Regions from separate parts of the Pseudarthrobacter sp. fls2-241-R2A-168 genome, predicted to be linked through region 1. Evidence: riboswitches for the same ligand, from Rfam matches in the RefSeq annotation. Region 1 holds a riboswitch; the other holds the start of a gene.
What was found. A riboswitch is a leader RNA that binds a small molecule or an ion and turns the genes downstream of it on or off. The one in region 1 is predicted to bind glycine.
Positions count from the first base shown of each region.

Region 2: another riboswitch for glycine. It lies ahead of gcvP (aminomethyl-transferring glycine dehydrogenase); the one in region 1 lies ahead of gcvP (aminomethyl-transferring glycine dehydrogenase).

Region 1 is NZ_JARVSG010000016.1:62,427-66,632, reverse strand. It holds gene gcvP (aminomethyl-transferring glycine dehydrogenase) at 1-1,776, opposite strand, end outside; glycine riboswitch at 1,829-1,936, opposite strand; glycine riboswitch at 1,938-2,035, opposite strand; gene QRN11_RS11385 (Na+/H+ antiporter) at 2,218-4,092, shown strand; gene QRN11_RS11380 (ester cyclase) at 4,179-4,206, opposite strand, start outside.
Region 2 is NZ_JARVSG010000010.1:236,035-240,240, reverse strand. It holds gene QRN11_RS08135 (MFS transporter) at 1-1,339, opposite strand, end outside; gene QRN11_RS08130 (TetR/AcrR family transcriptional regulator) at 1,406-1,945, shown strand; glycine riboswitch at 2,040-2,138, shown strand; glycine riboswitch at 2,140-2,277, shown strand; gene gcvP (aminomethyl-transferring glycine dehydrogenase) at 2,316-4,206, shown strand, end outside.

The DNA.
Region 1 (4,206 bases):
TGCCGGGATGAGGCAGACGTTGCGCTGCGCTTCGCCGCGGGAGTGGTGGTAGCCGCGGATTGCGAGCAGGCCCGCGAGCTCGCCCTGGGAACCGGCGTTGGGCTGGATGGACACCTGGTCGTAACCGGTGATCTCGGCGAGGTCTGCTTCCAAAACGGAAATCAGTTCACGCCAGCCGACCGTCTGGGAGTCCGGAGCGAACGGGTGGATCGAGGCAAATTCCGGCCAGGAGATGGCTTCCATCTCTGCGGTGGCGTTCAGCTTCATGGTGCAGGAACCCAGCGGGATCATGGTGCGGTCCAGCGCCAGGTCCCGGTCGGAGAGCCGGCGGATGTAACGCAGCAGCTGGGTCTCGGAGCGGTGGGTGTTGAACACCGGGTGCTGCAGGTAGGTGGAGGTGCGCTGCACGGATGCCGGCAGCTCGAAACCCTCGGCAGACGCAATGGGACCGGCACCAAAGGCGACAACAACCGCGGAGAGGACCTCCGGCGTCGTGGTTTCATCGACGGACACGCCAACTGTGTCCGCGTCGATGAGGCGCAGGTTGATGCCGCGGGCTTCGGCGGCGGTGATCACCTTGGCGGCCTTGCCGGGCACGCGGACAGTGATGGTGTCGAAGAAGGTGTCGGATACCAGTTCGCGGCCGGCGATCTGCAGTGTGGTGGCCAGGGCGCGGGCGTTGTTGTGGACGGTTTCGGCGATCGCCTTCAGTCCGTCGGGGCCGTGGTAGACGGCGTAGAAGGACGAGACGATGGCCAGCAGCGCCTGCGCGGTGCAGATGTTTGAGGTGGCCTTCTCGCGGCGGATGTGCTGCTCGCGGGTCTGCAGGGCCAGGCGGTAGGCGGGGACACCGGCGTTGTCCTTGGAAACACCCACGATGCGGCCCGGAAGCGTGCGCTCCATGCCGTCACGGACGGCCATGTACGCGGCGTGCGGTCCCCCAAAGAACAACGGCACGCCGAAGCGCTGGGTGGAGCCGACGGCAATGTCCGCGCCCTGCTCGCCCGGAGGCGTGATCAGGGTGAGGGCCAGGAGATCGGCGGCGACGGTAACCAGCGCGCCGCGGTCCTTGGCCTCGGCGATGACGGCGGTCTGGTCCCAGACGCGGCCGGAAACGCCGGGCTGCTGGAGGACCAGGCCATTGATATCGCCGTCGGGCAGGCCGTCCGTAAGATCGGCGATTTCCACCTCGAAGCCGAGAGCTTCGGCGCGGCCCAGCACGATGGCGATGGTCTGCGGGAGGAGGTCGGCGTCCAGGACGGTCTTGCCGTCCTTGGCCGTTTTGTTCTTGTTGGCCCGGCGCATCAGCAGCACGGCCTCTGCCACGGCGGTGGCTTCGTCCAGCAGGGAGGCGTTGGCCACGGGAAGTGCGGTGAGGTCCTGCACCATGGTCTGGAAGTTCAGCAGCGCCTCGAGCCGGCCCTGCGAGATTTCAGGCTGGTAGGGGGTGTAGGCGGTGTACCAGGCGGGGGCCTCGAGGATGTTTCGGCGGATCACCGGCGGGGTCACAGTGTCGTAGTAGCCCTGGCCGATCATCTGCACGGCCATCTTGTTTTTTCCGGCCAGTTTACGGAGCTCGGCGAGGACCTCGACTTCGCTGAGGGCGCTCTCGAGGGTGAGCGGCTTGTCCTGGCGGATAGAATCCGGGACTGCGCTGTCAACGAGGCCATCGAGGGTGTCGTAGCCGACGGCCTTGAGCATGGTGTCGATGTCGGACTGGCGGCGCGCGCCGATATGGCGGTCTGCGAAGGTGGTGGGGGACGATTGAACCGTCATAAGAGGAACTCCATAATTCAGGTGGTGCCGAAGCACCACGTTGATTCGGGTTCCTCCCCGCTCTGTATTGGACCTGAGAGTTTTGCGTTGTCCTGCTGTTTTGCAGGGCGCCGCTTGCACCGTCGGTGAGCCCGGTTGCCCGGACTGCTTTCCAGAGTTGCCTTGCCGCGGCGGTACGTGGGCCTGAGAGATTCCTGGGGAGGATTTGCTCCTACGGCGCCTGCAGAACGTACCGGCAGGACTCTCCCGCCGCAGATCATCAGCATGTGCCACTGGTGGGTGACACGGCTCACACCTTACCGGAGTCGGGGGCAGGAAGCAAAACGGCGCCTCCCAGCCGGGCGGGCGGACGACGGCGGCACCTCCCGCCGTCGTCCTGACTCCTCCGCGTTAGGGGCGCCGGCGGGGACACCCTTTGGCGGGGCCTGAGACAATGGCCGAATGGAGATCGCCCTGGGACTTCTGGTTCTCGTTGCGGTGGTGTGCGCCGGAAGTGCGCTGGGCCGGAAGCTGAACATTTCGGTGCCGCTGCTGCTGGTGCTGGCGGGAGTGATCGGTTCCTTCCTCCCGTTTGTTCCGGACATTGAACTGAACCCCGAGCTGGTCCTCGTGGGCCTGCTGCCGCCGCTGCTGTACGCCGCGGCGCTGCGGACGTCCCTGTTCGATTTCGGTTCCAACCGCCGCGCCATCGGGCTGCTATCGGTGGGCTATGTCATCTTCGGGACCATCACGGTGGGACTGGTGGTCTGGTGGCTGTTTCCGGAGATTCCGCTGGCCGCAGCGATCGCCCTGGGTGCGGTGCTGGCGCCGCCGGATGCGGTGGCTGCCACATCCATCGCCCGGAAGGTGGGGATGCCGCGCAGGATTGTCACCATCCTGGAAGGTGAATCCCTGGTCAACGACGCCACCGCGTTGATCTGCCTCCGGGCAGCGATCGCTGCCATCTCCGGGTCCGTGTCCGCGGCCGGGATCGCCGGAGACTTCCTGCTCGCCGTGGGCGGCGGTCTGGTGGCGGGCCTGGCCGCGGCCTATGTGCTGACCATGCTGCGCAAACGCATCCGGAACGTCGCGATCAACACTTCCACGTCCCTGGCCGCCCCCTTTGTGGCGTACCTGCCGGCGGAGGCCATCCACGCCTCCGGCGTGCTCGCCGTCGTCGTTACTGGCTTGGTGATGGGCACAAAGGCGCCGTCCATGCCCAACGGTGCCGCCCGGCTGAGCCAGCGCAGCAACTGGAACACCGTGCAGTTCCTGCTGGAAAACTCGGTGTTCCTGCTGATCGGGCTCCAGGTCCGGACCATCATCGAGGGCGTCCAGGACGATTCCCTGGGTGCTGGCCGGATCTGGGCTGGTTGCGCCCTGATCCTGCTGGCGGTGCTGGTACTCCGGCCGGTGTGGGTGTTCCCGGCCACCTACCTCCCCCGCCTGATTCCTGCCGTGCGGCGCAGCGACCCGTCGCCGCCCTGGCAGTTCCCGGCGATCGTCTCGTGGGCCGGGATGCGTGGGGTGGTCACCCTCGCCGCGGTGCTGGTGCTGCCCGAGGACCTGGAGCACCGTTCAGTGCTGATCCTCGCTGCCCTTGTGGTGGTGGGCGGCACGCTGACGCTGCAAGGCTTCACCCTCCCGGCGCTGGTCCGGCTGCTGCGGGTCCAGGGCCCAGACCAGCGCGAGGATGCGTTGAACAAGGCATCGCTGATGCAGCTCGCCACCGCTGCCGGCGTGACCCGGCTGCAGGAATTGCGGACGGACGACGACCCGCCGGAGGTGGTGGCAATGCTGAAGCGGCGCACGCAGGAGCGCGGGCTGGCGGCGTGGGAACGGCTGGGCCGGCCGTCGGCGGAGACAGCCACCCCCAGTGAGCGTTATGCCCGGCTGCGGCTTGCCATGCTGGAGGCCGAACGGGCCAAGGTGCTGGAGCTGCGGCGCGGCGGCGAGTACGCGCAGGAGGTCCTCAGCGATGTCCTGGAGCGGCTGGATGTTGAGGAATCGATGCTGGACGTGGCGCTGGACGAGGTGGATGCGTCCGGCGAGGGCGGCGGCGAAGGCATCGCGAGGCCCGGCGGTGTATGCGGGCACCTCGAGCAGGCCCGGCCCCTTGAGGCGCCGCGGAACGCATTCTGCACTGACTGCCTGCGGGAAGGAACCACTACTGTGCACCTGCGGATGTGCCTGGCTTGCGGGCAAGTGGGGTGCTGCGACTCCTCGCCCGGAACGCACGCGTCAAGGCATTTCCAAGCTACCGGGCACCCTGTCATGCGCAGCATCGAGCCGGGCGAGGACTGGCGCTGGTGCTATCAGGACGACCTGCTGGGGTGATGGCCCGCTGACGTGCGGCCTGCTCCCGTGAGGGGACGACGGCGGGAAGGTCCCGCCGTCGTCCGGTCACCTGAAGTTTCAATGGGCTAAGCCCCGGGCAATTGGATTACGCCG
Region 2 (4,206 bases), on a different contig from region 1:
GCCGCAGGTTGTGCTGGTAGGAGGCCGTGAGGATCGAGCCCAGCACCGCCGTGCCGAGCAGTGCACCAACTTCGTATCCGGTTTCGGAAATGGCCGACGCGGCTCCGGACTTCTCCGCCGGAACACTTCCGAGGATGAGGTCGTTGGAGATGGTCTCCGCCGTCCCCACTCCCAGCGCCAGGACCAGCAGGGCTGCCAGCAGGAGCACCGGGCCGTTCTCGTGGCTGCCGAATGCCACCAGGCTGTACCCGGCAGCGCTCATGGCGAGACCGGCGCCCACCACGAAGCCAGGGCGGATCTTCCGGACCAGCGGCACCACCGCGAGGCCCGCCACCACGGTGGCCACCAGGGCCGGAATCATGGCCACTCCTGCGGCCGAGGGGGACATGCCTTCAAGTAGTTGAAGGTGCTGGGCCAGGAAGAGGATAAAGCCGTTGAAGGAGAACAGGGCCAGGATGTTCGCCGTGATGGCCATGCTGAATACCCGGTTCCGGAACAGCGACATGTCCAGCAAGGGGCTGTCCAGCCGGTGTTGGCGGCGGACAAAGGCGGCGCCCATGGCCAGCCCGAAGGCGATGCTTCCCAGGGCCGCGGGGTTTGGTCCTTCGGTGGCGTACTCCTTGATGCCGTAGACCACCGGCACCATGGTCAACAGCGAAAGCAGGATGCTCGGCGCATCCACCCTGCCCGGGTTGGGGTCGCGGGACTCCGGAATAAACGCCGGGCCAAATGCCAGCAGCGGAAGCATGATGGGCACTGCCACCAGGAGGACTGCTCCCCACCAGAACTGTTCCACCAGCCAGCCGCCGAAGATCGGCCCCAGGGCGGCACCGCCGGAAAACCCGGCGGCCCAGATGGCGATGGCCAGCCGGCGGCGGTTGGGGTCCGGGAAGATGTTCCGGATCAAGGACAGCGTGGAGGGCATCAGCATGGCTCCGAAGAACCCCAGTGCGGCGCGGCCTGCGATCAGCCAGCCGGCGCTGGGAGCGAAAGCCGTTGCGGCTGACACTGCGGCGAAGCCGATGCTGCCGATGATCAGCAGCCGGCGCCGCCCGATCCGGTCACCCAGGCTGCCCATGGCAACCAGCAGCCCGGCCAGCACGAGCGGGTAGGCATCCACGATCCACAGCAGTTCGACGCCGGAGGTGTCCAGTGCCCGCGCTATCGCGGGCAGCGCGAACGTCAGTGCCGTGTTGTCGACGGCGACGAGGAGGACCGGGAACATCAGAAGCGCCAGCGCGAGCCAGTCGCGCCCCGCCCTCCGGGGTGAAACAGGTGCCTGACCCGCTGTGGCGTTCAGGCGGGTGTGGTTTTGCTGCGATGCGGAGGAAGCGGTCATCGTTTAACTATACCGTCCGGACGGTACAGTTAAGAAACCCGTTCCCGTCAATGCATGATTGGAACCATGGCCAGAAAACCCGTGGCGCGGGACGCAGTCCTCGATGCCTTTGAAGAACTCCTGATCGATGTGGGGGAGCGTGCCGCCACCCTGGACGCCGTGGCGAAGCGGGCAGGCGTCTCCAAGGGCGGGCTGCTGTACCACTTCCCCAACAAGGAAACGCTGATCGCGGCCACCCTTGAACGGCTGGACCGCCTGGCGGGGGAGGACCTTGACGCCATGGCGGCGGCACCGGAAGGGGCGGCCGCCTATTTCATCCGGTCATCGCTCTGGTCCGACACCCCCATGGACCGGTCCTTCGTCGCCGCCACGCGCCTGGCTGAAGTGGCCCACGAGGAAGCACGCCGCCGCTTCGCTGCGATCCAGCACCAGTGGCTGGAGCTCATCGGCAAGGATGTGGGCCCGGCCATGGCAAAAGCTGTCCTCTACATGGGGGACGGGCTGTACTTCAATGCCATGTGGGAGAGCGGGCCGTCCGGAAAGCCCGGAAGCCGGGAGGCGGATGTGAAGGAACTGCTGGCCGCCGTCGACCGGCTGCGGGGCTAGCCGTTCATTTGCCCGGGGGACGGCGGCGTAGGAGAATTGGTCCATGTGCCGGCCGTTCCGGCAGCCAGCAAAAACAACCTAATTGAATAGCCTTTGATCTGCGGCGGGAGAGTTCTGCCAGAAGGTACAAGCAGGCGCCGTAGGAGCAATACCTCCCCAGGAATCTCACAGGCCCATGTACCGCCGCGGCGAGGCACCTCTGGAAAGCAGCACGCTGTCCGCCCCGGGAAACCGTCCCGGTTCCTGGACTGCTGTGCTCACCGACGGTGCAAGCGGGACCGGCGCAAGCAGGGACCGCGGAAACTCTCAGGTCCAGTTACAGAGCGGGGAGGACCCGAATCGATGTGGCGTACCCTGCGCCGCCTTATGTATGGAGTTCCTCGTGACTGCTATTTCGGCCTCCGCCATTCCAGCCTCCGCCAATCCCGCCACTGCTCCGGCTGCCACCTTCGTTGACCGGCATATCGGCGCCCGCCGCCAGGCCGACGTCGACACCATGCTTAAAGCCGTCGGCTACGACACCGTGGACGCACTGGTTGATACCGCCGTGCCCAAGGACATCCGCCAGGATTCGGCACTGGCACTGGCCGGCGCCCTGAGCGAAGTCGAGGCGCTCGCTGAGCTGCGGCGGCTGGCGGCGAAGAACAAGACCGCTGTGCAGATGATCGGCCAGGGCTACTACGACACCGTGACCCCGCCGGTGATCCGCCGCAACATTCTTGAGGGCCCGGCCTGGTACACCGCTTACACGCCCTACCAGCCCGAGATATCCCAGGGCCGCCTCGAAGCACTGCTGAATTTCCAGTCCATGGTCGAGGACCTGGTGGGGCTGCCGATCGCCAATGCTTCCCTGCTGGACGAAGCCACCGCCGTCGCCGAGGCCGTGCTGATGATGCGCCGGGCCAACAAGAACGCAGCCGCCCGGGACGGCAAGACGGTGCTGGATGCGGACTGCCTGCCGCAGACTATCGCCATCGTCAAGGGCCGCGCCGAGGCGCTCGGCTTCGAGGTGGAGGTCGCCGACCTCGCCCAGGGACTACCCGACGGCGCCGTCAACGGCGTTGTCCTCCAGCAGCCCGGCGCCTCCGGCCGGGTCTTTGACCACACCGCGGTCATCGCCGAGGCGAAGGAACGCGGAGCCCTGGTGACTGTTGCCGCCGACCTCCTGGCCCTCACCCTCATTACGCCTCCCGGCGAGCAGGGCGCCGACATCGCCGTCGGCTCCGCCCAGCGTTTTGGCGTCCCGCTGTTCTACGGCGGCCCGCACGCCGCCTACATGGCGGTGCAGAAGGGCCTGGAACGCTCCATGCCCGGCCGCCTGGTGGGGGTTTCCAAGGACAACGCCGGAGTGCCCGCCTACCGTCTGGCCCTCCAGACCCGCGAACAGCACATCCGCCGTGAGAAGGCCACCTCCAACATCTGCACCGCCCAGGCGCTGCTGGCGATCGTTGCCTCGATGTACGCGGTGTACCACGGCCCGGAGGGCCTGAAGGCGATCGCCCGGTCCGCGCACACCCACGCCAAGACTCTCGCAGCGTCCCTCAAAGCCGCCGGCTTCGACGTGCTGCACACCAGCTTCTTCGACACCGTGACGGTCTCCGTCCCCGGGAAGGCCGCGGGCATCGTCGCCGCCGCCGAAGCCAAGGGCATCAACCTGCGCAGCATTGATGCGGACACGGTGGGCTTCTCCACCGATGAAACGACGACGGCGGCAATCGTCGACGGCGTCCTGGCCGCCTTTGGCGCCACCCAGGCAGAGGTGACGGACGGTTTCGCCCTGGACGCCGCCGTCGAACGTTCCTCCGACTTCCTGCAGCACCCGGTGTTCAACACCCACCGCTCGGAGACCCAGCTCCTGCGCTACATCCGGAAGCTTTCTGACCGGGACCTGGCGCTGGACCGCACCATGATCCCGCTGGGCTCCTGCACCATGAAGTTGAACGCCACCGCCGAGATGGAAGCCATTTCCTGGCCCGAGTTCGCTTCAATCCACCCGTTCGCCCCGGACTCCCAGACCGAGGGCTGGCGCGAACTCATTGCGGACCTGGAAGCACAGCTGACAGAGATCACCGGGTATGACCAGGTATCCATCCAGCCGAACGCCGGGTCGCAGGGCGAGCTCGCGGGCCTGTTGGCGATCCGCGGGTACCACCACTCCCGTGGTGATCAGCAGCGCAACATCTGCCTGATCCCGGCTTCCGCCCACGGCACCAACGCCGCTTCCGCTGTGCTCGCGGGCATGAAGGTTGTTGTCGTCGCTA